4 regions of the Allobosea sp. 05T422_2 genome follow, and region 3 is predicted to be linked to each of the others. Evidence: riboswitches for the same ligand, from Rfam matches in the RefSeq annotation. Region 3 holds a riboswitch; each other region holds the start of a gene.
The links. Region 3 has a riboswitch for cobalamin ahead of metE (5-methyltetrahydropteroyltriglutamate--homocysteine S-methyltransferase). Riboswitches for the same ligand answer to the same signal wherever they lie in the genome.
Positions count from the first base shown of each region.

Region 1 (9,503 bases), on a different contig from region 3:
TGCCATAGCCAGATGATCCGGCCGCTGCGCGACGAGATCGAGCGCTATGGACCCTACTCGCTGGCAGCCGAGAGCATGTACGACAAGCCCTTCCAGTGGGGCTCGAAGCGGACCGGTCCGGATCTCGCCCGCGTCGGCGGCAAGTATTCCGACGAATGGCATCTCGGCCACCTCAACCAGCCGCGCGCGCTGGTGCCGCAGTCGATCATGCCGGGCTACCCCTTCCTGGCGAAAACCGAGCTTCGTTTCGGTGACATCGCCGATCACCTGCGCGCCAATCGCGGCGGCGGCGTGCCCTATACCGACGAGATGATCGCGCAAGCCGCGAGCGACCTCGAGGCCCAGGCCACGCCCGACCACCCCAAGGCGGCCGAACTCGAAGCGCGCTACCCCAAGGTCCAGATTCGCGATTTCGACGGCGATCCCAAGCGGGTCACCGAAGCCGATGCGCTGATTGCCTACCTGCAGGTCCTCGGCACGCTCGTCGACTTCAAGCTCTACGACACCAAGGCCAACATCCGTTGAGCGAGGGCACCATGGATTCGACCTACCATTGGCTCGCGGGCTTCGCCCAATCCGCCGGCCTACTCTACTTCGTCGGCACCTTTCTGGCCATTTGCCTCTACGCGCTCTGGCCGAGCAACCGCGCGCGCTTCGACGAGGCCGCCCGCACTCCCCTGCGGGAGGACTGAGCCATGAACAAGCATCACGACCCTGCCTCGGAATTCGATGCCGCCACCGGCCAGTCGACCACCGGTCACGAGTGGGACGGCATCCGCGAGCTCAACACCCCGCTGCCACGCTGGTGGCTCGGCATCTTCTACGCCACGATCATCTGGTCGGTCGGCTACTGGGTCATCTACCCGGCCTGGCCGCTGCTGACCGACGCGACCAGGGGCGTCATCGGCTACGCCTCGCGACAGGAGATCGAGGACGATCTCGCGGTCATGCGCAAGGATCGCGCCGCGCTGGCCAGCGGCCTCGCCGACGCCTCGCTCGAGCAGATCAAGGCCGACCCCGCCCTGTTTCGCGTCGCCATGGCACAGGGCAAGGCCGCCTTCGGCGACAATTGCGCCGCCTGCCACGGCGTCGGCGGCAGCGGCGCCAAGGGCTATCCCAACCTGAATGACGACGAGTGGCTCTGGGGCGGCTCGCTTGCCGCGATCCAGACCACGCTGCAGCACGGCATCCGCGTCGCCGGCAACAACGACACCCGCGTCAGCCAGATGCCGGCCTTCGGGCGCGACGGCATGCTGAAGAGGGACGAGATCAGCGCGGTCGCCAACCATGTGCGCGAACTGGCCGGACTGTCGACTGCCCCCAAGGCTGACCTCGCACTCGGCCGCAAGCTCTTCGCCGATAATTGCGCGGCCTGCCATGGGCCTGCCGGCAAGGGCAATCAAGAGCTCGGCGCGCCGAACCTGACCGACGCCATCTCGCTCTACGGCATGGATCTCGCGTCCCTGACCGAGACCATCACCAACAGCCGCAACGGCGTCATGCCCGCCTGGGGCCAGCGTCTCGACCCGACCACGATCAAGGCGCTGACCGTCTATGTCCACTCGCTCGGCGGAGGCCAATGACATGGCACTCGCGGAAAGCGAAGACGCTCCGCTCTTCGCGCCGTCGAAGAAAGTTTACCCACAGAGCGTGTCGGGCCCGTTCCGGCGCGCCAAGTGGCTCATCCTCGTCCTCTGCCTCGGCATCTACTATCTCCTGCCCTTCCTGCGTTGGGACCGCGGCCCCAACCTGCCGAACCAGGCAGTGCTCGCCGACATCGCCAATAACCGCTTCTATTTCTTCTTCATCGAGATCTGGCCGCAGGAGGTCTACTACTTCACCGGCCTGCTGATCCTGGCCGCCTTCATGCTGTTCCTGATGAATGCCGTCGCTGGCCGGGTCTGGTGCGGCTATCTCTGCCCGCAGACCGTCTGGACCGACCTCTTCCTCGCCGTCGAGCGCGCCTTCGAGGGCGACCGGCGCGAGCGGATGAAGCGCGACGAGGGGCCCTGGACCGCCGACAAACTCGCCCGGAAAACCGGCAAGCACCTGGTCTGGCTCGTGATCGCCTGGTGGACCGGCGGCGCCTGGGTGCTCTATTTCGCGGATGCGCCAACCCTGGTGCGGGAACTCGCGACCTTCACGGCTCCGCTCTCGGCCTATGTCTGGATCGGCATCCTGACCTTCACCACCTATGCGCTCGCCGGGATCATGCGCGAGCAGGTCTGCACCTTCATGTGTCCCTGGCCGCGCATCCAGGCAGCGCTGACCGACGACGACGCCCTCAACGTCACCTATCGCTACGATCGCGGCGATCCGCGCGTCTCGGTCAAGCAGGCCACGCGCCTGCGTGCCGCCAACGAGCCGGCTGGCGATTGCATCGACTGCTACCAGTGCGTCGCGGTCTGCCCGACGGGTATCGACATCCGCGATGGCTCGCAGATGGACTGCATCCAGTGCGGCCTGTGCATCGATGCCTGCGATACGGTCATGCTCAAGATCAACCGCCCGGCCGGGTTGATCGCCTATGACACCGACGACAACGTCAAGCGGCGTATCGCTGGCCAGAAGCCGGTCTATCGCCTGATCCGCGCCCGCACCCTGATCTACACCGCGCTGATCGGGCTCGTCGGCGGAGCCATGATCTACCAGCTCGCAACCCGCAGCACGGCGGGAATCTCCGTGCTGCACGAGCGCACCCCGCTCTTCGTGACGCTCAGCGACGGCTCGATCCGCAACGCCTACACCATCCGCCTGCTGAACAAACGCCCGGATTCCCGTCCCTTCGCGCTCACCGTCTCCGGCCTGCCCGGTATCCGGGTCGAGACCGTCGGAACCCAGGCGACGGCCGATCTTCGCCCGATCATCACGGTCGACCCCGATTCCTCGCGCGAGATCCGCGCGCTGGTGACAGTGCCGGCCGGCATTCCTCTCGACAAATCCCAGACGATCACCTTCACCGCATCCGACCTGTTCGCCGGAGAGGTCGTGACCGCCGGGGATCATTTCATCGCTCCCTAGAGAACGCATCATGACCTGTTGCGGAGGCTTCATCATGCCGATCGATTTTCCAGCCCCACCGGCGCCAACTCGGCGCCGGCCCTTCGAGCTCAGCGGGCGTGCCGTGCTCTTCGGCATGATCGGCTTCTTCATCGTGGTCGCGGGCGTCAATGGCGTGATGATGGTCTCGGCCATCCGGACGATGCCCGGCGCCGATGTGAAGAGCGCCTACGAGACCAGCCAGCGCTTCAACGGCGAGATCGCGCGCATGCAGGCCCAGGCCGCACGCGGCTGGCTGGCCCAGAGCGAGGTCGTGCGTGCCGGCGCCGACGCGGTCGTTTCGCTCTTGCTGAAGGACAAGGCGGGCGCAGCTGTCACAGGGCTCGCAGTCGAGGCGAAGCTCCAGCACCCGGCGACGCGGCAGCAGGACCGCGAGGTGACGCTGACCGAAACTGCCCCGGGCCACTATTCCGCGACGGTGCCGGGGCTGCATGCCGGCGCCTGGACCCTGGTGGTCGAGGCAAAGCGCGATCGGGACCCGGCCTTCTCCTCCCGCAGCCGCATGATGCTGAAGGAGTGAGGCTCATGGCCGCGCAGCAGGATCTCTCCGTCTTCATCCGCCATCGCGAAAGCGGCGTCGCGGGCATGGAACTCGCGGTGGAGAACATCCGCTGCGCCGGCTGCATGCACGCGATCGAGAACGGCCTTGCCCATGAGACCGGTATCCTCAGCGCCCGGGTCAATCTCGCGCTGAAGCGCGTCACGGTGGAATGGACGGAAGGCGTACTGCGCCCAGAGGCCGTGATCGAGCGCCTCTCCCGGCTCGGCTTCAAGGCCTACCCTTTCCTGCCCGCCTCCGGCCGTGAGGACGACACAAGCGAGGAAAGGCGGCTGCTGCGCTATCTCGGCGTCGCCGGCTTCGCCTCGATGAACATCATGCTGCTCTCCGTCTCGGTCTGGTCGGGCAATAGCAGCGACATCAATCCGGTCACGCGCGACTTCTTTCACTGGCTCTCGGCGCTGATTGCCCTGCCAACCGCCGCCTATGCCGGCCGCCCCTTCTTCGAGAGTGCGCTCCGGGCTCTGCGCGCCCGCGCCGTCAACATGGACGTGCCGATCACGCTCGGCATCGTGCTCGCGCTCGGCATGTCGGTGGTGGTGACCTGGAATCACGCCGAGCATGCCTATTTCGACGGCGCGGTGATGCTGATCTTCTTCCTGCTGATCGGGCGCTATCTCGACCAGCTGATGCGCCGCCGCACGCGCGACCTCGCTGGCAATCTTGCCGCGTTGAAGGCCGAAACCGCGACCCGGCTGATGCCGAATGGCGAGGCGATGGTGACGCCGATCGCGGCCATCGTGCCCGGCGACCGCGTCCTGATCCAGCCGGGCGAGCGCGTCAGTGTCGATGGCATCATCGAGACCGGCTCCTCCGAAATCGACCAGAGCCTCGTCACCGGTGAAACCCTGCCGCATGCCGTCATGGCCGGCGCGCAGGTCTATGCCGGCACCGTGAACCTCTCCGGGGCCCTGACCGTCAAGGTCGAAGCCGCAGCCAGCGGCACCCTGCTCGACGAGATCGATGCCCTGATGGCGCGCGCGGTCGAAAGCCGCTCCCGCTATGTCAAGCTTTCCGATCGGGCGGCAAGGGTCTACGCCCCTCTCGTCCACGCCACGGCGCTCGCGACCCTGCTGGGCTGGATGGCCTTCGGCCTGCCCTGGCCCGAAGCACTGATCATCGCCATCACCGTCCTGATCATCACCTGCCCCTGCGCGCTGGGGCTGGCGATTCCGGCCGTGCAGGTCGTTGCTGCGTCTGCCCTGTTCAAGCGCAAGGTCATGCTGAAACAGGGCGATGCGCTGGAGCGCCTGGCCGAAGCCGATGTCGCTGTCTTCGACAAGACCGGCACCCTCACCCTGCCGGACCCCGATCTGGTCAATGGCGCTGAGATCGATACCGCAACCTTGCAGGCGGCGGGCAGGCTGGCAGCCGCGAGCCGCCACCCTCTCGCCCGCGCCATCGCCCGTGCCGCCGGCCATCCTGCTCCTGCGAGCGATGTCAGCGAAAATCACGGCGCAGGCCTGAGCGCGATTGTGGATGGGATCGAGACCCGTCTCGGCAGCGTCGCTTATTGCGAGGCCGGGGCGGAAGCCGCCATCGTCGCCGCGCGCCATCCCTCAGCCTCCCTGATCGCCTGGCGCCATGGCACTGAATGCGCCATCTTCGCGGTCGATCAGAAGATCCGGCCGGAGACGCGCGACTGTATCGCCGCGCTACGCGGTCTCGGCCTCGAGATCCGCATTCTCTCCGGCGACCGAAGCGAAGCTGTCGCGCCGGTCGCCTCGGCCCTCGGTATCACGGAGGCCGAAGCCGGCCTGCGTCCCGACGAGAAGCTCAAGGCGCTCGACCGGCTCAGCGCCAAGGGGCGCAAGGTGCTGATGATCGGCGACGGGCTCAACGACGCTCCGGCCCTTGCCAAGGCCCATGTTTCGATCTCGCCGATCAGCGCGACCGACCTGGCGCAGGCCTCGGCCGACATTGTCTTCATCGGCGACAGCTTGATGCCGGTCGCCGACAGCCTGCGCATCGCCCGCAGGGCGCGCAACCTCATGCTGGAAAACCTCTGGTTTGCGGTGCTGTACAATGCCGTCGCGGTGCCGATTGCCGTCGCGGGCTTCGCGACGCCGCTCGTCGCAGCCGTCGCGATGTCGGGATCGTCACTGGTGGTCACGCTCAACGCGCTGCGCGCGGGACGCGGCCTGTCGCGGCAGAATACGGGAGTGGCGTCATGAATATCCTGGTGATCCTGTTCCCCCTGGCGCTCGGTCTCGGACTGCTGGGGTTGGCGGCCTTCTTCTGGTGCATGCGCACCGGCCAGTTCAGCGATCTCGAGGGACCGAGCTGGCGCATTTTGAGGGATGACGACCTGCGTTCGCCTGGGGACACCCGCACCAACGATCATTGACGCAGCGGCCGTTCCGGCCTTACCTCGCCAGCGACGGTTCCCTTAGGGGATCAAAAGGGAATGCGGTGCGGATGGTTCGCCATTCAATGCCGTGGCTGCCCCCGCAACTGTAAGCGGCGAGCCTTTCGCCACACGCCACTGGGGCCCTCGGACCTGGGAAGGCGGCGACAAGGCACCGACCCGCGAGCCAGGAGACCTGCCGTCAGCCGTGGTCACACGCGAACACGTTCGGACGGGGTGTTTCGATCGCTTGTTGAACTGCACGCTGGCTAAGGGCAGCGGACGGGGCCTCGCGTTCGCGGTGACGTGCCACAGACGTCAACGCCCGAGGTTCCATCGTGATCCGTCCTCCCAAGGTTGCCCGGCGCAGCCGGCTGCTCATCACCCTGCCGCTCCTTGTCTCCGCCGGCTCCCTCCCCCCCAGCCAGGCCTCCGCCCAGTCAGCCACCGAATCGATTGCCCTCGACGAAATCGTCGTCAGCGCGACGACGCGACCCACGCCAGCGCGCGAGATCGCCAATTCCGTGACCGTCATCACCGCGGGCGATATCGAGCGCGAGCAGCGCCGGACCCTGCCGCAGGCGCTCGCCGCCGTTCCCGGCCTCAATATCGTGCAGACCGGCGGGCCGGGCGGGCTGACCTCGGTCWTCATCCGCGGCACCAACTCCAACCACGTCAAGGTATTGATCGACGGCATCGAGGCCAACGACCCGTCGACCCCGAACCGCTCCTTCGATTTCGGCTCGATGCTGACCGACGACATCGAGCGCATCGAAGTGCTGCGCGGACCGCAAAGCGGCCTCTACGGCGCCAACGCGCTGGGCGGCGTCATCTCGATCACCACCAAGCGTGGCGAGGGTCCGCCGAAGCTCACGGCCCGAGCCGAGGCCGGCTCATACGGCACCTTCAACCAGTCGGTCGGCCTCAGCGGCGGCGATGACCGCTTCAACTACGCCCTCAGCATCGCCCATTTCAAATCGGATTCGACCCCGGTGACGCCTCCCGGGCTCGTGCCGTCGGGGCGCCGCGTCAACCCGAATTCCTACGACAATTGGACCTATTCGGCCCGGTTCGGCGTCGCGCTGTCCGATACGCTGTCGCTGAACTGGGTCGGCCGCTACACTGACGGCTACCTGCTCTTCACCGGCGATTCCGGCTTTCCGAGCACGCCCAGCAGCTTCCGCAGCAGCCAGGACTACAAGCAGGCCTTCACCCGCGGAGAGGTCGTCTGGGATCCGCTTGGTGGGCGCTTCGTCAATCGCTTCGGCCTGTCCTACAGCAATCAGGACCGCACCGGCCGCACGCCGAATGCGATTGGTATCCTCGGCCTGCCGACGGAGAATCTCGGCGAGCGCACCAAGGTCGACTGGCGCGGCGACCTTGAGTTGATGAAGGGGCAGACCCTGGTGATGGGTCTGCAATACGAGCGCGAACGGCTGGAAACCCGCGCGCTCACGGCATCCAACGGCAATACGGGCGCCTTTGCCGAACTCCAGTCGAATTTCGGCGACCGGCTCTTCATGGTCTCGAACATCCGCTACGACGATGACGAGACCTTTGGCGGCCACACGACCTACCGCTTCGCGCCAGCCTATATCGTGCCGGAAATCGAAACCAAGCTGAAGGGGAGCTATGGCACGGGGTTCAAGGCCCCGACCCTGAGCGAGCGTTTCAGCGATTCTCGCCCGGCCTTCAACTTCTTCGGCAATCCCAACCTGAAGCCGGAAGAAAGCCGCGGCTGGGATCTTGGCTTCGAGCAGCCTCTCCTCGATGACAAGGTCCGGTTCGGCGCCACCTATTTCCACAACGACATCGAGAACCTGATCGTCACCAACGTGGCGCGGAACTCCTATGCCAATATCGGCAAGGCCACGACCAAGGGGGTGGAGGCCTTTACCGCGCTCGAAATCTCGCCGCAGTTCAAGGTGCGGGCCGACTACACCTTCACCATCGCCAAGGACGACATCGCCCGGCAGGAACTGCTGCGCCGTCCCCGTCACAAGGCCAGCGTGACGGCGAGCTGGACCCCGGTTGACAAGCTCACCCTTTCGGCGACGCTGATCTATGTGGGTGAGCGCGTCGACGGAAACCGTGACTTCTCGATCTCGCGCATGCGGGCGCCGGGTGCGGCCATCGTCAATCTCGCCGCCGAGTACAAGGCGACGGACAGGCTCAGTGTCTTCGGCCGCATCGATAACCTGCTGGACAAGCGCTACGAGAACCCCGTCGGCTTCCTGGTGCCGGGTCTGAGCGCCTATGGCGGCCTGAAGGTAACGCTGTGAAGCCTTGGGCGGCCCGCGCGATGACTCGCGGCGCCGTTCTGGCGCTTYGCCTCTTGCTCGGTTTCGGCGGCCTGACGGCCGCCGAAACGCCGGCCAAGCCATCCCGCATCGTCTCGCTCAACATGTGCACGGACGAACTGGTGCTGCGGCTCGCCCAGCGCGAGCGCATCGCCTCGGTCACCTGGCTCTCGCAGGACCCGCGCAACGCCAACATGGCCGAGATTGCCAAGACCATCCCGGCCAATCACGGTCTGGTGGAGGAGGTGCTGAGCTACAAGCCCGATCTGATCATCGCTGGCGCCTACACGACGCGCAGCACGGTCGCGCTGCTGAAGAAGGCCGGTGTTCCCGTCCGCGAATTCGGGGTGCCGCGCAATCTCGCTGAAATGCGTGCCCAGATCGCCGAGATGGCGGCCCTGCTCGGCGAGCCAGAACGCGGCGCGGCCCTGATCGCAGCGATCGACCGGCGCCTCGACACGCTCGCCGCCAACCAAAGCACGGGCCATCCCAGGGCGCTGGTCCTGCGGCCGAACGGGTTCACGGTCGGGCGCGGCTCGCTGGTGGACGAGATCCTGACCCGCGCCGGCCTGACCAATCTCGCCGCCGAACTCGGCATCGACAATTACGGCCAGATCGCGCTGGAGACCGTCGCGCTCGGACAGGCCGACATGCTGATCCTCAACACCACGCCGGGCGGGCCGCCCTCGCTCGCCCATGAGATCCTTCATCATCCGCTCCTGACGAAGCTCGGCGAGCGGGTCAGGCTCGTCGCCCTCCCCTCGAAACTCTGGACCTGCGCCGGACCGGCCGTGCTCGATGCGATCGAGCTGCTTGCCGCCTCCCGTACGCAAGGATCGCGCTCATGACATTGGGGGTTCAGGAAACGGTACGAGCGACGACGCCGAAGCTGGGGCGGCTCATTGTCATGCTGGCCCTGTTGATGCTGGCCATGATGCTCGTTTCCATGGCGGTGGGTTATGCCCCACTCGACATCAAGGCGGCCCTCGCCGACGCCCTCGCCGGACGGAAGACCCTGCCGGCGCTCGTCCTTGTCGAGCTGCGCTTGCCGCGCGCGCTGCTGGGCGCGCTCGTCGGTTTCAGTCTCGGGCTTGCCGGCGCCGCCATGCAGGGCCTGCTGCGCAATCCGCTTGCCGAACCCGGAATCCTCGGAATTTCAAGCGCCGCCGCCTTCGGCGCGGTCGTGGTCTTCTACAGCGGCTTGTCGGCGACGATGGCGCTCGCCCTCCCCTTGGGC
Region 1 is NZ_JBFTLD010000135.1:7,350-16,852, forward strand. Features, by position in the region: gene ccoO (cytochrome-c oxidase, cbb3-type subunit II) at 1-525, shown strand, start outside; gene AC1DJT_RS21550 (cbb3-type cytochrome c oxidase subunit 3) at 537-692, shown strand; gene ccoP (cytochrome-c oxidase, cbb3-type subunit III) at 696-1,583, shown strand; gene ccoG (cytochrome c oxidase accessory protein CcoG) at 1,585-3,021, shown strand; gene AC1DJT_RS21565 (FixH family protein) at 3,056-3,580, shown strand; gene AC1DJT_RS21570 (heavy metal translocating P-type ATPase) at 3,586-5,793, shown strand; gene ccoS (cbb3-type cytochrome oxidase assembly protein CcoS) at 5,790-5,966, shown strand; cobalamin riboswitch at 5,984-6,184, shown strand; gene AC1DJT_RS21580 (TonB-dependent receptor plug domain-containing protein) at 6,305-8,248, shown strand; gene AC1DJT_RS21585 (ABC transporter substrate-binding protein) at 8,269-9,114, shown strand; partial or broken gene AC1DJT_RS21590 (iron chelate uptake ABC transporter family permease subunit) at 9,174-9,503, shown strand, end outside.
Region 1: another riboswitch for cobalamin. It lies ahead of AC1DJT_RS21580 (TonB-dependent receptor plug domain-containing protein); the one in region 3 lies ahead of metE (5-methyltetrahydropteroyltriglutamate--homocysteine S-methyltransferase).

Region 2 (6,130 bases), on a different contig from region 3:
GCGCCCCCTAGGCGGCATCAGGAGGCAGAAAGGATGCCAGAGCAGCGGCGAGCCTCTGCCAGGACGGCTCGTCGCCGGGCAAGCCAAGCCGTAGCCAGCTCGCATTGTTCTGAAAGCGGCGGACATAGATGCCGTCGCGGCCGAGATGGGCGAAGAGTGCCGGTGCGTCCGGCGTCGCCAACAGCCTGAACAGGGAGGTGCCGCCAACGATCACGCCTCGCGACGCCAGCAAGGCATCGAGGCGGGCGGCATCGCTGGCCCGGGCACCGGCGGCCGCCGCGAGCCAGTCCGTGTCACTGAGCGCCTGCGCCCCGATATGAAGCGCCGGCCCCGCGACGGCCCAGGGACCGAGCGCGGCACGCAAGGCCTCCGTCAGGCGCGCCTCGCCGATCGCGAAACCCAGACGCAAGCCGGCAAGCCCGTAAGTCTTGCCAAAGGAGCGCAGGATCAGCGTCGCCGGTGGCAGCTCGGGGATCAGGCTCGCCTCGGGCATGAAATCGATGAAGGCCTCGTCGATGACGAGCAACCCGCCTCGTCCGGCCAGGTCACGCGCAACCGCCGTGAGTTGCGCGCGCTCAATCACCCGCCCATCGGGATTGTTCGGGTTGACCAGCACGACCACGCCCGCATCGCCCGCCTCCGCGGGCGTTGCGCTCTCCCGCACGTCCATCCCCGCCTTGCGCCAGGCCACCGCATGTTCGGCATAGGTCGGGCCGATCACGACGACTGGCCCGGTGTTCGCAAGACACGGCAGCAGTTCGATCAGGATCTGAGTGCCGGGCGCCGCGACGATGCCGGCCGTCTCGGGCACCCGGTACGTCTCGCGTGCCGCAGCGAGCAATGCCGCCTCGTCCCGCACTCCCGGCAGGCGCTGCCAGAGGCTTAACGGCAGCGCAGGAACCGGATAGGGGATGGGATTGATCCCGGTCGAAAGATCGATCCATGGCTCGGGCGCCTCCGGGAACAGCGCCTTCGCCTGTGCCAGATCGCCGCCATGCCAGACCTTGCCTGCCGCCTCAGCCATTCCCGCCCCGCATGAGCCTGTCCGATTCCCTACCGCTCCTCGCCGCCGCCCTGATCATCGAGGCGGGATTCGGCTACCCCCAGGGCTTGTATGCGCTGATCGGCCATCCCGTCACCTGGATCGGTGCGCTGATCTCCCGGCTCGACCGGATGCTCAATCGCGAGCGCGCCTCCTTCATCGTGCGCAAGGCGGCCGGCGGCCTCGCCCTCGCGCTGCTGCTTGCCGCCACATTCGCCATCTCATGGGGGCTGACCCTGCTCTGCCGCGGCCTCGGCCCGCTGGGCTGGCTGCCCCTCGCGCTCGTCGCCTCCAGCCTCATCGCACAGCGCAGCCTGCACGAGCATGTCGCACGGGTCGCCGAAGGACTGGAGCGGGACGGGCTCAAAGGCGGACGCATCGCCGTTTCGATGATTGTCGGCCGCAACCCCGAAACCCTCGACGAAGCCGGAGTTTCCCGCGCCGCAATCGAAAGCCTTGCCGAGAATTTCTCGGACGGGATCGTCGCTCCGGCTTTCTGGCTCGGCGTCGGCGGCCTGCCGGGCGGCGCGCTCTACAAGGCGATCAATACCGCCGATTCGATGATCGGCCACAAGACACCGCGCCACCTCGCCTTCGGCTGGGCGGCGGCGCGTCTCGACGACCTCGTCAACCTTCCCGCCTCTCGCCTCACCGCGCTGCTGCTGACCGCAGCCGCCGCACTCGACAAAACGTCAGACCCCGCCAATGCGTGGCGAGCTGTCCGACGCGATGCCCGCCATCATCGTTCGCCCAATGCCGGTTGGCCGGAAGCCGCGATGGCAGGTGCGCTCGGCCTCCGGCTGGCGGGCCCGCGCGTCTATGGCGATGTCAGGGTCGACGACGGGTGGATGGGGGACGGCCGGGCCGAAGCGGAAGCGGCGGATATCCGGCGGGCGCTCGCTCTCTATCGGAGGGCGTGTCTGCTGCTGTGGGGGCTCGCCGTTGCGGGGGCCGTCACCGCGCTCGCCCTCTAGTTCATCGGACCGGGCATCGCATCGGGAACGACGATCTCACCTTCTGTGTTTGCTTCGACTTTCCCGAAAGCTGCGATCCACGTTTCGGGTCGATGCCCTGGCCTCAGAACTCGATCCCGGCCTGTGCCTTCACGCCCGCCGCGAAGTGATGCTTGACCACCGTCATCTCGGTGACGAGGTCTGCGACGGCGATCAACTCGGGCTTGGCATTGCGGCCGGTGACGACGATGTGCAGATCAGGGCGCCGGCTCGCCAATGTCTCGACCACCTCCGCCAGCGGCAGATAGTCGTAGCGCAGCGCGATATTGAGTTCGTCGAGCACGAGCAGGCGTATCTCCGGATCGTCCATCAACGCCTTGGCCTTGGCGAAGGCGCGCCCGGCGGCAGCGATGTCGCGGGCCTTGTCCTGCGTTTCCCAGGTGAAGCCTTCGCCCATCGTGTGCCAGACGATGCGATCGCCGAAGGCGTCGAGCGCCTTGCGTTCACCTGTCGCCCAGGCGCCCTTGATGAACTGCACCACCCCGACGCGCCAGTCATGGCCGAGAGCCCGCAGGATCAATCCGAAGGCGGCGGTCGACTTGCCCTTGCCTGGCCCCGTATTGACGATCAGGAGTCCCTTTTCGATCGTCTTGGCGGCGACCTCGGCATCCTGCACCGCCTTGCGCTTTTCCATCTTGGCCTTGTGGCGGGCGGCCTCGTCAGCATCGATCGTCATCGGAACCTCCTGCTCATTTCACCTGCATCGGCAGACCGGCGACCATGAAGATCACCCGGTCGGCCCGCGCCGCAAGCATCTGGTGCAACCGCCCCGCCTCGTCGCGGAACCGTCGGGCGAGCGCATTCTCGGGCACGATACCGAGCCCGACCTCGTTGGAAACCAGGACCACCGGGCCACGTGCCGAAACGCAGGCCTCGACCAGTTCCCGGCTTGCAGCCGCCACATCCTGCTCTGCCAGTATCACGTTGGTCAGCCAGAGCGTCAGGCAGTCCACCAGGGCAGGTTGCCCCGCGGGAACCGCGCGGATCGCCTGCGCCAGGGCCAGCGGCGCATCGATGGTCATCCAATCCTGCGACCGGCGGGCGCGGTGCTCGGCAATCCGGGCGCGCATCTCATCGTCATAGGCCTGCGCCGTGGCGAGATAGATCCAGGGCGCCGGCACCATCTCGATCAGGGCCTCGGCATGGCGGCTCTTGCCGGAGCGGGCGCCGCCCAGAACGAGGGTAAGAGGGGAAAGGATCGCTGCCACTGCCAAAATCTCAACCCAGGGAAGATCAGCCTAAGGAACGGACCTGGCGAGCGAAGCGAAACAAGCCGGGACAGGCCATCAGAGATCACATCGCTTCACTGCGCTCGCAATCACGATCGCTGCATTGCACAGCACCGTGCAGATGGCTAATGATCATCCCCGACGGTGCCTCTGCAAGGAGGTGAAAAGGGAACGCGGTGCGATACCGCGGCTGCCCCCGCAACTGTAAGCGGCGAGTTTCGCGCCATCGGCCACTGGGATTGTCCCGGGAAGGCGGCGAGAGATCCGGACCCGCGAGCCAGGAGACCTGCCGTCGATGAGTGATGCAATCCAGCGGGCTGCCGGCGGGGTGGCCAAGGAGACCGAGATGACGACGAATACGGCTTCGATCACCACCCAGGCCAGCGCATCCGAGCGCGTCAAGGCTGTCGCAGCTGCCCTGGCACTCGGCGCAGCCCTGATCTTCACCGTCGGCTTCGCCCATTCGACCAGCGTTCACAACGCAGCCCACGACACGCGCCACACCCTCGCCTTTCCCTGCCACTGAGGGAAAGGCAACATGGTCAATCGTGTTCTCACGGTCAGTCTTCTGGCCGGGCTTCTTGCTGGGCTCCTGGTCGCAGCACTCCAGCATGTCACCACCACGCCGCTGATCCTCAAGGCGGAAACCTTTGAGACGGCGTTGCGCGCAGCCGAGCTTCAGCACGCCAGCTTCACCGGCGATGCCAGGATCGTCCTTGCCCATGGCGGCGCCGACGCAGCCGACCACGCCGAGTGGAAGCCACAGGACGGCTTGCAGCGCACGGCCTTCACCACCATCGTCACCATTGCGACCGCGATCGGCTTTGCCGCCCTGCTGCTCGGCGGCATGATCGCAGCGGGCGATGCCATCACTGAACGGACCGCACTGATCTGGGCGGCTTGCGGCTTCCTGGCCTTCGGCCTCGTGCCGGCGACCGGGCTCGCACCGGAATTGCCCGGCAGCGCGTCAGCCGAACTGCTCCACCGCCAGACCTGGTGGATCGCCACCGCGCTCGTCACCGCCGGCGGCCTCTGGGTCTTCCTGCGGACGGAGGCGAGCTGGCTGCGGGCACTTGCCGTGCTTGCCATGCTCGTCCCGCATCTGATCGGCGCACCACATCCCGCCGCCCCGGAGAGCAAGGTCCCGGCCGAAATCGCAGCGCATTTCGCCGCGCTCTCGCTCGCGCTCCAGGCTGCCCTCTGGCTCGCTACCGGCTTTGCCGTCGGCGTGCTCTGGCCCTGGGCGACGCGCCGTGCCGCAGCCCCGGCCAAGGCCTGACGCTGAGCGCGATCCCCCGGGATCGCGCCGGAAGCAAAGGAACCGGCCTATGCCCGAAGGCGATGTCACCATTTTCGTCTGCGTCGCCTGCCGGCGCGCGCGGGCGGACCTGCCGGAGGGTTACGACCAGCCCGGACTGGGTTTTGCCGAGGCGCTGCGCGAACGCATCGCGCGCGACGGCGGGACGCTTCCGGTCGAACCCGTYGACTGCCTCGCGGTCTGCAATCGCCCCTGCACCGTCGCCTTGGCGGCCGACGGCAAATGGACCTATCTGATCGGCGATCTCGACGCAGACACCCATATCGCCGAAATCGTTGACGCAGCTGCAAGCTTTGCAGCCAGCGCAAACGGTATCGTTCCCTGGAAAGAAAGACCCGCTTCGTTCCGCAAGGGCGTGGTCGCGCGCGTACCGCCTCTCCCGGCGCGCCAACAAGGATGAGATCATGAACGCTCCCCAAGCCCGCTCGCTGGGCAAGATCCCCTGCACGATCATCACCGGCTTCCTCGGGGCCGGAAAGACCACACTGGTGCGGCACCTGCTGGAGAATGCAGGGGGCAAGCGCATCGCCGTGCTGGTCAATGAGTTCGGCGATCTCGGCTTCGACGGTTCCTTCATCGACGGCTGCGGCATTTCCGGCTGCACCGCGGAGGACATCGTCGAGCTGCCGAATGGCTGCATCTGCTGCACCGTCGCCGACGACTTCGTGCCAGCGCTGGAAAAGCTGCTCGACCGGCCGAACCCGCCGGAACACATCCTGATCGAGACCTCGGGGCTTGCCCTGCCGAAGCCGCTGGTCAACGCGTTCAATTGGCCGGCCATTCGGTCACGTGTCACGGTCGATGGTGTCATCGCCGTGGTCGATGGTCCGGCCGTGGCGGATGGCCAGTTCGCGGATGATCCCGCCGCTCTCGCTGCGCAGGCGGCGCAGGATGCCGCGGTCGGGCACGACAACCCGCTCGAAGAAGTGTTCGAGGACCAGATCCTCTGCGCCGACCTGATCCTGCTCAACAAGAGCGACCTCGTCGATGCGGCCGGCCGCGAACGCGTCAAGGCCGAGATCGCCGCGCATCTGCCGAAGGCGATCAAGATCGTCGAGACGGCCCATGGCAAGGTCGAGCCCGCCCTGATTATTGGCCTCAACGCGGCTGCCGAGGCCGATCTCGCTGGACGCCCCTCTCACCATGAGAGCGCCGAGGACCACGACCACGACGATTTCGAAAGCCTCGATTTCGCTCTCGCCGCGGCGACATCGCCCGAGGAGCTGGCGGCCCGCGTTGCCAGGGCCGCGGAGGCCGAGGGCGTGCTGCGCCTGAAGGGTTTTTCGGCGATTCCCGGTAAGCCGATGCGGCTCGTCGTCCAGGGTGTCGGGCGTCGGGTCAGCCATCATTACGACCGCGCCTGGGCGGCCGGCGAAGCCAAGGATGGTCGCCTCGTGGTGATTGGCCTGAAGGGCTTTGATCGCAAGTCCGTGGAGGCCGCCCTCGCGGGCTGAGCCATGCACCTCCTCCCCTCAAGCGAGATCAGGCTTGACGACGGCGAAGACGCCGTCGATCTCGCCCTGCCGCC
Region 2 is NZ_JBFTLD010000002.1:46,810-52,939, reverse strand. Features, by position in the region: gene cobD (threonine-phosphate decarboxylase CobD) at 8-1,024, opposite strand; gene cbiB (adenosylcobinamide-phosphate synthase CbiB) at 1,036-2,016, shown strand; gene cobO (cob(I)yrinic acid a,c-diamide adenosyltransferase) at 2,120-2,731, opposite strand; gene cobU (bifunctional adenosylcobinamide kinase/adenosylcobinamide-phosphate guanylyltransferase) at 2,745-3,269, opposite strand; cobalamin riboswitch at 3,410-3,592, shown strand; gene AC1DJT_RS00805 (CbtB domain-containing protein) at 3,580-3,810, shown strand; gene AC1DJT_RS00800 (CbtA family protein) at 3,823-4,563, shown strand; gene AC1DJT_RS00795 (DUF1636 family protein) at 4,613-5,002, shown strand; gene cobW (cobalamin biosynthesis protein CobW) at 5,007-6,056, shown strand; gene cobN (cobaltochelatase subunit CobN) at 6,060-6,130, shown strand, end outside.
Region 2: another riboswitch for cobalamin. It lies ahead of AC1DJT_RS00805 (CbtB domain-containing protein); the one in region 3 lies ahead of metE (5-methyltetrahydropteroyltriglutamate--homocysteine S-methyltransferase).

Region 3 (5,606 bases):
TACGGCCAGCCGTGGTCTGCAGTTCGAGCGGGTTGGTCGCGGCGACTGCGGCCGAAGCCTGAACCTTGTCGAAATTATAGACGTTCGAGAAATAGCGGCGGTCGAAGATGTTCTGCACGCCGCCGCGGACGGTGATGTACGAGGTCGGCTTCCAGTTCAGGAAGGCATCGAACACGGTGTAGCCCGCCGGCTTGAAGATGGTCGGCGCGCTGGCGCGGGTGACGCCCGCCCCGAAGGTTCCGATGACCTCGGCCTCCAGCCCATATTCGGGCATCAGGTATTTCAGTCCGGCGACAGCAGTAAACGGGGTGATCGAGTTATACGGCGTGGTCAATGCGCCAGCATCGGCTTTTTGCGTGCCGTATTGGTAGCTCAACGCGACATTGGCGAGCCAGCGCTCGTGGAATTTCCACTCGGCCGATGCCTCGATACCGGAAATCTTGACGCTCGAGAGGTTGCGATAGGTCAGATCGGTCGAACCGAGGATCGGCGCGAAGTTCTGAATGAAGTCCTTGTAATCGGCATGGAAGACGCCGACCGAGAACCAGCCATTGTCGAAGCGGCCGCGGATGCCGGCTTCGTAGGACGTGACGCTCTCGGGCTTGAGATCCGGGTTCGGGATCAGGTTCTGGGTGCCCATCGGCAGCGACGTATAGAGCTGCTGCGCGGTCGGCATCTTGAAGCCCTGGGCGTAGCGGGCATAGAGTGAATAGGTCTCGTCGAGCTTGAAGATCGTGCCGACCTGCGGGATCAGCTTATGCGAGTCGATCTCGCGCGGAGCCTTGCCCGGCACGATGACGTAGCCTGGCCCAATGCTCGGGTCGATCTTGTAATTGGCGTAACGGACGCCCGGCGTGATCGTCCAGCGACCGTTTAGCAATTCGATTTCGTCCTGCAGATAGAAATCGTAGCGCGTCGTCGTCGCGTTGGCGAAGTTGAAGCCGCCTGCAATCGTCGTGGTGGTGACGCCGGTCGACATGTTCCGGACGTCGTCGCGACGCTCATAATCGGTCTTGGTGACGTCGCCCTGGAACCCGTAGGTCAGCCTGTGGAAGCTCGAGCCGAGCGCGAAGCTCGACTTGGCCTGGATGTCGAGCTGGGAGAATTGTTCGGAATAGTCGAGGAAGCCGCGGGTGAAACGCTGCTGGTTGTTGGTCTGCGTCTGGTAGCGATTATTGGTGACCTCACGCTTCTGTGGCGAGAACGATGCCTGCCAGCGGATCGAGTCGAGGAAGCTCGTGCCGACATCCCATTGATGCTCGAAGGCGATGCGCTGGCGTGACTTCACTTCATCTCGGATATAGGGTCCGTTGCGGAGACCAGACGCCAAGACATTGTAGTCCCAGAGCTGATTTACCTTTGAGCTGTTGTCGAAATACTCTCCGGTCAGCTTGAACGTATGGTCTGTCGTCGGCGAGAAGACGATCTTGCCGAAGGCGTTCCAAACCGTGCTGTCGAGCGGGTTCAGCGTGTCGCAGCCGAGATAGCGCAGGCTCGGCACGGGGCAGCCCCAGCGGCCGCCATCGGCCCGGGCACGGCTGAGTTTGGCCTCCTCCGCCGTCTTCTGGCTCAGGCCGACAATGGCCTCGAGGGCAGGGGTGAGCCTGAAGGCCGCAATGCCGGTCTTGGTGAAGGAGCGGTCGAAACTGTCATACCCGGCATCGAGACGTACGGCATACGGCTTGTCCTTGCCTTTCAGCAGGTCCTGGGGATCGAGCGTACGATAGGCGACGATGCCGCCCAGAGCATCGGCGCCCCAGAGCACGGAGCCCGGGCCACGCACGATCTCGACGCTCTTCAGGAAGGGCATCTCGACAAAGTTGCGATTGCCATCAGTGATGCGCTCGATCACACGCGATCCATCGACCTGCATCTGGACGCGGTTGCCGCCGACCCCCCGGATCGTGAAGCCATCGAGGTTGCCGAACGGGTCGGTGCCGCTGGTGAGGCGGTTGACGCTGACGCCCGGCTGGTAGCGGACGAGGTCCTGCARGTCGCGCGTCATGCGCTCGTCGAGTTCCTGCCGTGAGATAACGTTCACGACGCCGGGAACATCGAGAACCTGCTTTTCACCGCGTGTCGCCGTGACCGTAATCTGGTCGAGCGTGAACGCCGGTGACGCACTGCCGCCATCTGCGATCGCTTGAGAGTAACAAATCGTGCTTTGAAGGATTGTAAAAAGGAAAGTGGCTGAAAAATATAGTTTTGATTTGTTCTTCATTGGAAGACCCCAGTCCATTTGCGGGTGGATGTAGTCCGCTGGTACTAGGATTCGCAATTGTAAATTTGACACAGTGTTTTCTGATGTACTTTTGTAGTGAAGTACATGCAATCTATAATAGATATAGATTCTAATTATTCTACTTTAGCAATTGCGCGGGGAACTGCTTGCCCCGCATCGCCTGCGCGCGACCAGGGTACACCCCGCCGTCGGGGGCAGCGTCAGTCGGCGCAGATAGCGACATGGAGACATAAAGATGTCTTTATATTCCCATTGACTGCGGCGAGCATTTGGACCTAGGTTGGGGTGTCGTGGTTCTCTGGGTCTGTTTGCCCGGAGCTAAGAGGGAAGCCGGTGCGTCGAGGTCGCTATTGACCTGGGCAAGGCCGGCGCTGCCCCCGCAACTGTAAGCGGTGAGCCGCTGTCCAAGATGTGTCACTGAGGCCGGCAAGGTCTCGGGAAGGCCGGACAGCAGCGATGACCCGTGAGCCAGGAGACCTGCCTCGACGAACTGAACGTCCTCGGGCGGGGTGTCCCGGTGGAGCGCTTTGCGATTGCGCAGGCTCTTCGCCGGCGGAATCCTGGACGCGTCCGCTTTGGCCTTTGCTCCCAACTTCTGGGGTAAGCCTATGTCATCTTCACTTCCTGTCGCGACCCTTGGGACGCCGCGCATTGGTCCGCGCCGCGAACTCAAACTCGCTCTCGAAAGCTATTGGTCGGGCAAGTCGACCGAAAGGGACCTGCTCGACACCGCCGCCGCATTGCGCGCCGCCAACTGGGCCCGCCAGAAGGCACGCGGCGTCACCGTCATCCCGTCGAACGACTTTTCGTTCTACGATCAGGTGCTGGACATCAGCGTGATGGTCGGCGCGATTCCCGAGATCTATGGCTGGAAGGGTGGTCCGGTCGGGCTGGCGACCTATTTCGCCATGGCGCGAGGTGCGCAAAGCGAMACCGAGCCGCACACCTCCTGCGGCCATGCCCACCACGACCACGAGCATTCCCACGGCGCCCCGGCGCAGGAAATGACCAAGTGGTTCGACACCAACTACCACTACATGGTGCCCGAATTCGCGACCGGACAGCGCTTCGCACTGTCCTCGCTCAAGGCGGTCGACGAGTATCGTGAGGCCAAGTCACTCGGCTACGACACCCGCCCCGTTCTGCTTGGGCCGGTCACCTATCTGAAACTCGGCAAGAGCAAGGACGCCAGCCTCGATCCGCTCTCGCTGCTCGGCGAGTTGCTGCCGGTCTATATCGATGTGCTGCGCCGCCTTTCCGCCAATGGTGCCGAATGGGTCCAGATCGACGAGCCTTGTCTGGTGCTCGATCTCGACGAGGCCGCCCGCGACGCCCTGCGCCGGACCTATGCCACCATCGCCCATGCCTTGCCGCAGCTGAAGGTCATGCTGACGACCTATTTCGGTGGTCTCGGCGACAATCTCGACACGGCGGTCACGCTGCCTGTCGCAGGCCTTCATCTCGACCTCGTGCGCGCTCCCGCTCAGCTCGAGGAGGTGCTGGCCAAGGCACCGCGCGGGCTCGTGCTGTCGCTCGGCATGATCGATGGCCGCAACATCTGGCGGGCCAACCTGCCGGCGCTGCTCGGCCGGCTCGAGCCGGTGGTCGCCAGGCGCGGCACCGACCATGTCCAGATCGCGCCCTCCTGCTCGCTGCTGCACACGCCGATAGATCTCGATCTCGAAACCGATCTCGACTCCGACCTGAAGAGCTGGCTCGCCTTCTCCGTACAGAAGATGGGCGAACTCTCGGTGCTGGGCAAAGCCCTCGCGGGTGGCCGCGACAGCGTCAGGGATGCCCTGGACGCTTCGGCGGCCGCAGCGGCGGCCCGAAAGGCTTCGCCGAAAGTCCACGATGCCGCAGTGGCTGCGCGTGTCGCGGCGGTGACGCCCAGCATGACGGACCGCAAGAGCCCCTTCGCAGCCCGAGCGAAATTGCAGCGCGAACGCTTCAACCTGCCAGCCTTCCCGACGACAACGATCGGCTCCTTTCCGCAGACCGCCGAGGTCCGCAAGGCCCGCTCGGCTCATGCCAAGGGCCTGATKAGCGATGCCGACTATGAGCAATTCCTGCGTGAGGAGACGGAGCGCACGGTGCGCTGGCAGGAGGAGATTGGCCTCGACGTGCTCGTCCATGGCGAGTTCGAGCGCAACGACATGGTGCAGTATTTTGGCGAGCAGCTCGCCGGCTTCGCCTTCACCAAACATGGCTGGGTCCAGAGCTACGGCTCGCGCTGTGTGCGGCCGCCGATCCTGTTCGGCGACGTCTCGCGGCCGCAGCCGATGACGGTCGGCTGGTGGACCTATTCGCAGTCGCTGACGGTGAGGCCGATGAAGGGCATGCTGACCGGGCCCGTGACGATCCTGAACTGGTCTTTCGTCCGCGACGACATCCCGCGCAGTGCCTCCTGCCGCCAGATCGCGCTGGCGATCCGCGACGAGGTCATCGATTTGGAGAAGGCCGGTGCCGCGATGATCCAAATCGACGAGGCGGCGCTGCGCGAGGGGCTGCCGCTGCGCAAGAGCGAGTGGAAGGGCTATCTGGACTGGGCGGTGGGCAGCTTCAGGCTCTGTGCCTCGCGCGTCACCGACGCAACCCAGGTGCACACCCATATGTGCTACTCGGAGTTCAACGACATCATCGACGCGATCGCCGCGATGGACGCCGATGTGATCTCGATCGAGACCTCGCGGTCGAAGATGGAATTGCTCGACGCCTTCAAGACCTATCGCTACCCCAACGAGATCGGTCCCGGCGTCTATGACATCCACTCGCCGCGGGTGCCCGAGGTGGGCGAGATGACGAGCCTGATGAAGCTCGCTCGCCTCCAGCTCGCAGACGAACAGCTCTGGATCAACCCCGATTGCGGCCTGAAGACCCGCAAATGGGAGGAGGTCAGGCCTGCTCTCGTCAATATGGTTGAAGCCGCGCGGCACGTCCGGGCAGCCGCTCGCTGAGCGCCTGAGGCTCGTCGCGGCGGCGCAGGACACCGCCGCGACGTCGCCGTCAAGCCGGCATCGCCTCTCGAAGCTTCTTGGCGGGTCGGGGATCTCTGCACGGGGGGACCGAGGGGACTGCGCATGCAGCTCCATGCCGTACTGTCTTGCGTGAGGTGCCCGACGCTCGTTTGCGCCTTGGCAATTGACGCGGCCAACAGCGGTGCTATCCAAACGTCAGGAGGGCAGCCCTTGTCCGCGTGGCGCCAGAGAGCAGAATCGAGCCGTTGGGTCGCGGTCGCCGTGGCCTATCTGCTCGTGCTCCAGGTGGTTCTGACAGGGCTCGCGTCGGGTGCCAATGCTGCGAGTATCGCTCTCGATCGCACTCTGGCCATAACGCTTTGCTCGCCGGGGGCTTCTTCACCGGG
Region 3 is NZ_JBFTLD010000245.1:3,833-9,438, forward strand. Features, by position in the region: gene AC1DJT_RS29020 (TonB-dependent hemoglobin/transferrin/lactoferrin family receptor) at 1-2,239, opposite strand, end outside; cobalamin riboswitch at 2,517-2,741, shown strand; gene metE (5-methyltetrahydropteroyltriglutamate--homocysteine S-methyltransferase) at 2,851-5,199, shown strand; gene AC1DJT_RS29030 (hypothetical protein) at 5,431-5,606, shown strand, end outside.

Region 4 (6,469 bases), on a different contig from region 3:
CGAGATCAAGGTGTTCAAGCGCCTCAACGCGCTCGATCTCTGGCGCAAGATGCTGACCATGCTGTTCGAAACCGGCCATCCCTGGATGACCTTCAAGGATGCCTGCAACCTGCGCTCGCCGCAGCAGCATGCCGGCGTGGTGCATTCCTCGAACCTGTGCACCGAGATCACGCTGAACACCTCGGCCGACGAGGTCGCCGTCTGCAATCTGGGCTCGATCAACCTCGCGGCCCATGTGACGGCGGGCGGGCTCGACCGGGCCAGGCTCGGCAAGACGGTCGCGACCGCGATGCGGATGCTCGACAACGTCATCGACATCAATTTCTACACGATCCCCGAGGCACGCCGCTCGAACCTGCGCCACCGCCCGGTCGGCCTCGGCATCATGGGCTTCCAGGATGCGCTGCAGACCTTGCGCCTGCCCGCGGCGTCCGAGGGTGCCGTAGCCTTCGCCGACACCTCGATGGAGGCGATCAGCTGGTTTGCGATCTCGGCCTCGGTCGATCTTGCCGCCGAGCGCGGTCGCTACCCGAGCTTCGAAGGCTCGCTCTGGTCGAAGGGCATCCTGCCGATCGACTCGCTCGACATCCTCTCGGAGGCCCGCGACGGCGATGTCGAACTCGATCGTTCGACGACGCTGGACTGGGACAGCCTGCGCGAGCGGGTGAAGACCACCGGCATGCGCAACTCGAACTGCATGGCGATCGCCCCTACCGCAACGATCTCCAACATCGTCGGTGTCTCGCAGTCGATCGAGCCGTCCTATAGCCAGCTCTACGTCAAGGCGAACATGTCGGGCGACTTCACGGTCGTGAATGCCGACCTCGTCCGCGATCTCAAGGCGCGCGATCTCTGGGACGAGGTCATGGTCTCGGACCTGAAATACTACGACGGAAAGGTCAGTCAGATCGACCGCGTCCCCGACGATCTCAAGGCGCTCTACGCAACCTCCTTCGAGATCGAGACAAGCTGGCTGATCCGCGCCGCCGCACGCCGTCAGAAATGGATCGACCAGGGCCAGTCGCTCAATCTCTACATGGCGCAGCCTTCCGGCAGGAAGCTCGACGAGGCCTATCGCCTCGCCTGGCGGCTCGGCCTGAAGACGACCTATTACCTGCGCGCGCTCTCGGCGACCCATGTCGAGAAGTCGACGCTGAAGGGCACTGACGGCAAGCTCAACGCGGTGTCGGCAACGGTCCCCGTCGCGTCCAAGCCGATCCTCGTCGACATCCCGCTCGACAATGGCATGGCCGTGCCGAACGCCTGCTCGATCGACGATCCGACCTGCGAAGCCTGCCAGTGAGGCGGCGGCGGCATCCACGCTCGCCTTCGCGGCGCGCATGGATGCCCGGCCCTGCCCGATAGCGAACGATACGGACGGCCGGGTCAGACCCGGCCATGACATTCAGACCCGATTGGATATTCATCATGCTCGACTGGTCAGACAGCAAGCCTGCCACCGCCCTCGATCTCAATCCGGCCGCGCCCGGCGGAACCTCTGCKGATGCCACCGGCCTCGGCGAGATCGATCGCTCCGGCGGCCGCGTCAGCGTCGACGAGAAGCGGATGATCAACTGCCGCGCCGATGTGAACCAGCTCCTGCCGCTCAAGTACAAATGGGCCTGGGAGAAATACCTCGCCGGCTGCAACAATCACTGGATGCCGACAGAGGTCTCGATGCAGGCCGATATCGCTCTGTGGAAGTCGAAGGACGGGCTGACCGAGGACGAGCGCCGCACGATCAAGCGCAATCTCGGCTTCTTCGCGGCCTCGGAAAGCCTCGTCGCCAACAACATCGTGCTCGCGATCTACCGTCATCTCACCAATCCGGAATGCCGGCAGTACCTGCTGCGCCAGGCTTTCGAGGAGGCGGTGCACACCCACACCTTCCAGTACATCGTCGAGAGTCTCGGCCTCGACGAGGGCGAACTCTTCAACATGTATCGCGAGGTGCCTTCGATCACCGACAAAGCGGCCTGGGCCCTGAAGCACACCCAGCATCTCGACGATCCCGATTTCGAGACCGGCACGCCCGAGGCCGATCAGGCCTTCCTGCGCGACCTCGTCGCCTTCTACGTGATCTTCGAGGGCATGTGGTTCTATACCGGCTTCGCCCAGATCCTGTCGCTCGGCCGACGCAACAAGATGGTCGGCATCGCCGAGCAGTACCAGTACATCCTGCGCGACGAGAGCATTCACCTGAATTTTGGCATCGACGTGATCAACCAGATCAAGATCGAAAACCCGCATCTCTGGACCAAGGCCTTCCAGGACGAGCTGCGCGGCATGATCCGCGACGCTGCCGAACTCGAGGCCGCCTATGGCCGGGACACCATGCCGCGCGGCTTCCTCGGCCTGAATGCTGCGCTCTGCGAGCAGTACATGCATTTCATCGCCAACCGCCGTTGCGCGCAGCTCGGCCTCGCGCCGGTCTTCGCGGAAACGGAAAACCCGTTCCCCTGGATGAGCGAGGCGATGGACCTGAAGAAGGAGAAGAACTTCTTCGAGACCCGCGTCATCGAATACCAGAACGGCGGCGCTCTGAGCTGGGAGTGAGCTGAGAAGGATGGAGCCGTCTCGCTGCAGGGCTCCATCAGCAGGCGGTGTGGTCGGTGCCTGCGGCTTGACGCCGCCTTGGGCCCCTCTATGGTCGGCCGCGATCAAGGTTCCTCGGGTCCAGGCCCGAAGCTAAGAGGGAATTCGGTGAGGCGCCCTGCGCCGAATCCGAGGCTGCCCCCGCAACTGTAAGCGGCGAGCTCTTCTCCCAACGTCCACTGGCGCTCTCACGCCGGGAAGGCCGGGCGAAGCCAGCGCTGACCCGCGAGCCAGGAGACCTGCCCTGATCGCAGAAGCGTCTTTCGGGCGGGGTGTCCGGGGGGATTTGCGTCGGCGGCAGGTCGTAGACCCGCACCCCCGAACCGATCCGCTCAAGCTCCCGGCTCGTCATCTCGGGGAGCGATGAATTCCATGTCCATGATGCCGAACCACGCGGTCGCAGCCGCGGCAGAGCGCTTGACGCAGACTCGTCGAGCAGTCTATCAAAATTGTAATATTGTTGCATTACAGGATCGGCCGTGCGAGGCCCTCGAGCCTCGCGACGCATGCCGTCGCTCGACGCTATCGGAGACTTCAATGCGCAGCGCCGCACGCCTTTCTTGCCTTTCGTTCGTCGCAGCCATCGGCATGTCGATGTCCGGAGCGGCCTTGGCCGCGCCGACGCAGTATCCGCTGACGCTMGAGAATTGCCGGGAGACGATAACGTTCAACCAGGCGCCAAAGCGCGTCGTGGCGGTCGGACAGACGCAGACCGAGATCCTCTACGCGCTCGGGCTCGGCGACAAGGTCGTGGGCACAGCCGTGTGGTTCAGCCCTGTCGCGAAGCCCTATGAGGCGGTCAACGCCAAGGTGAAGCGGCTTGCCGACAACGATCCGAGTTTCGAGGCCGTCGTCGCCCAGGAACCCGACCTCGTGACTGCGATGTTCGAATGGCATATCGGCCCCAACGGCATCGTCGGCAAGCGCGACCAGTTTGCGAAGCTGAAGGTGCCGACCTATGTCTCGCCCACCGACTGCGTCGGAAAGGACAATTCCGGGCCGGGCGACGGCGTCCGCACGCAGATGTTCACGATGGATCTCGTCTACCGCAATATTCGCGAGTTCGGGCAGATCTTCGACGTCTCCGATCGCGCCGAGGCGCTGGTCGCCGAATTGAAGGCCCGCGAGGACAAGGCGGTCGCTTCTGTGGCCGGTATCAAGCCGCAGGATGTCCCCGTCGTGGTCTGGTTCTCCAGCAAGGACATCAAGGGCGACGCCTTCCTGGCCGGCAAGAATGGCGTGCCTGCCTATATCCTGTCGAAGCTCGGCGCCCGGAACGTCATCACCACCAACGAGGAATGGCCGCTGGTCGGTTGGGAGACCGTCGCTTCCGCCAACCCTGCCGTCATCGTCGTGGTCAAGATGGATCGCCGGCGTTTCCCAGCAGATGACATCAATCTCAAGCTCGACTTCCTCAAGACCGACGCGGTTGCGAGCAAGCTCGACGCCAGTCGGCAGCAGCGGATCGTGATCATGGATGTCGGCGCGACCAGGGCCGGGCTTGATACGATCGACGGCATCGAGGCGCTGGCCAACGGCATCAAGAGCTTCGGCCTCACCAAGTGAGCCATGGAGTGGTTCGGCCCAACTGGTTGGCGAGGGGCGCAGTAGCGATCCTCGCCTTCGTCCTGCTGATACTCGCGATCGCGCTCGCCGTGACGATCGGCGAAATGTCGATCCCGCTTGCCACGGTCTTCAGGGCCCTGGGCAACGGGTTGTTCGATCTCGACTACCCCGTGAGCGCGATCCAGCAGGGCGTCATCTTCGACTACCGGTTGAGCCGGGCTGTGGTGGCGGCCCTCTGCGGAGGAGCGCTCGCGCTTTCGGGGGCAATCCTGCAGGCGCTGCTGCGCAATCCGCTCGCAGAGCCCTATATCCTCGGTATCTCGGCCGGAGCCTCGACGGGTGCGGTCGCGGTGATGATCCTGGGCTTCGGCGGTGCTGCGCTCAGCATATCTGGCGGTGCCTTCCTCGGCGCCATTGCTGCGCTCGTCATCGTTGCCTTGCTCGCCGCAGGGGCCGGTGGCGCGACCGACCGCGTGATCCTCGCAGGCGTCGCCGGATCGCAGCTGTTCAATGCGGCGACCGCGACGATCGTCACCACGCTGGCCAGTGCCGAACAGGCCCGCGGCGTGATGTTCTGGCTTCTCGGTAATTTCGGGGGGGTGCGCTGGCCCGATGTCTGGCTCGCTACGCCAGTGGCCTTCGCGGGCTTCGCTGTCTGCATCTTTCATACGAAGGCGCTCGATGCGTTCGCCTTCGGCGCGGATGCCGCGGCCGCGTTGGGCGTGGCGGTGACCCGCGTGCGCATCGTGCTGTTCGTGACGACGGCCGTCATGACAGCGACCATGGTCAGTATCGTCGGCACGATCGGGTTCGTCGGTCTCGTCATACCCCACGCCGCGCGCTTCCTGACGGGCCCAGCCCATGCCCGGCTGCTCCCGGCATGCCTGATCATCGGTGCAATCTTCATGATTCTTGCCGACATCCTGTCGCGGACGCTGGTGCCGCAGCAGATTCTGCCGATCGGCGTCGTGACGGCGCTGTTCGGCGCCCCGGCCTTCGCCTTCATACTCTATCGCGCGAGGCGACCGGCATGACGCTGGCCGCGCGCGACGTCCGTTGGAGCGCCGGAGGGCGCGTGATCGTGGACGGCGTGACGCTGCACGCCGAACCGGGAAAGATCCTCGGTCTCATCGGCCCCAACGGTTCGGGAAAGTCGAGCCTGTTGAGGCTGCTGTGCCGCCTGCGCAAGGTCGCAAGCGGCGTGGTGACGCTGGACGACCGCGAGATCGGCACCTTGTCGCGGCACGACCTCGCCCGGCGCCTGGCCTTTGTCGAGCAGCAGGCGACGACTGAAATCCAGCTCTCTGTGTGCGACGTCGTCAGACTCGGACGGACCCCGCATCGCGGCGCACTCGCGTCCTGGACAGCGGCCGACGAAGACGCGGTCGAGGCCGCGCTGGCACGCGTCGATATGGCCGATCGACATGACCAGTTCTGGCATACGCTATCGGGCGGAGAGCGCCAGCGCGTCCACATCGCGCGCGCACTCGCGCAAATGCCGAGTGAACTTATCCTCGACGAGCCGACCAACCATCTCGATATCCAGCACCAGCTCTCGATCCTGACCCTGATCAGGCGCCTGGGTATCACCTGCATCATGGCCTTGCATGATCTCAACCTGGCATCGCTTTTCTGCGACGAGATCGCCGTGCTGCATGAGGGCAAGCTGGTCGATGCCGGGACGCCGGAAACCGTGATGACCGAAGCGCTGATCCAGCATGTCTTCGGTGTCGCGGTCTCCATCCGCCGCGCCGCATCGGGCCGAAGGCATATCGAGTATCTGATCGAACCCTTTTGAGGCGGGAAAGTCATGACGATGCAGCGAAGCGTTGGGGCCGGCGTCACCGACTACTGGAACGCCCGTGCCCCCAAATTTGATGGTGCTGCCTCCCATGTCGCCCAGAGCGAGCTCTGGCGGGCCGTGCTTGAGGCCGCCTTCCAGGCGGATGGCCCCAAGGACGTTGTCGATCTCGGGACCGGGACGGGCGCTTGCGCCCTCCTCGCCGCGTCGCTGGGGCATCGCGTCCGCGCCTGCGACGGGTCTGCGAACATGCTGGCGGTCGCCCGTGCGGCGGCTCGGCAAGCCGGCCTCGGCATTGCGTTTCAGGACGCCACGATCGAAGCGGCCGAGATTACCGATGCGTCGGCCGATATCGTCACGCTCCGCAATGTCCTCTGGACGCTCGAGCGCCCCATTGAAGGGTTGCTGCAGGCCCACCGCATTCTGCGGCCGGGCGGTCTCGTGCTCGTGTCCGACGGGTTGTGGTCGGTGGCTCCTGAATATCGTTCCACCTATCCAGAGGAGCTT
Region 4 is NZ_JBFTLD010000096.1:1,856-8,324, forward strand. Features, by position in the region: gene AC1DJT_RS17655 (ribonucleoside-diphosphate reductase subunit alpha) at 1-1,303, shown strand, start outside; gene AC1DJT_RS17660 (ribonucleotide-diphosphate reductase subunit beta) at 1,429-2,556, shown strand; cobalamin riboswitch at 2,647-2,856, shown strand; gene AC1DJT_RS17665 (ABC transporter substrate-binding protein) at 3,133-4,161, shown strand; gene AC1DJT_RS17670 (FecCD family ABC transporter permease) at 4,170-5,195, shown strand; gene AC1DJT_RS17675 (ABC transporter ATP-binding protein) at 5,192-5,959, shown strand; gene AC1DJT_RS17680 (class I SAM-dependent methyltransferase) at 5,972-6,469, shown strand, end outside.
Region 4: another riboswitch for cobalamin. It lies ahead of AC1DJT_RS17665 (ABC transporter substrate-binding protein); the one in region 3 lies ahead of metE (5-methyltetrahydropteroyltriglutamate--homocysteine S-methyltransferase).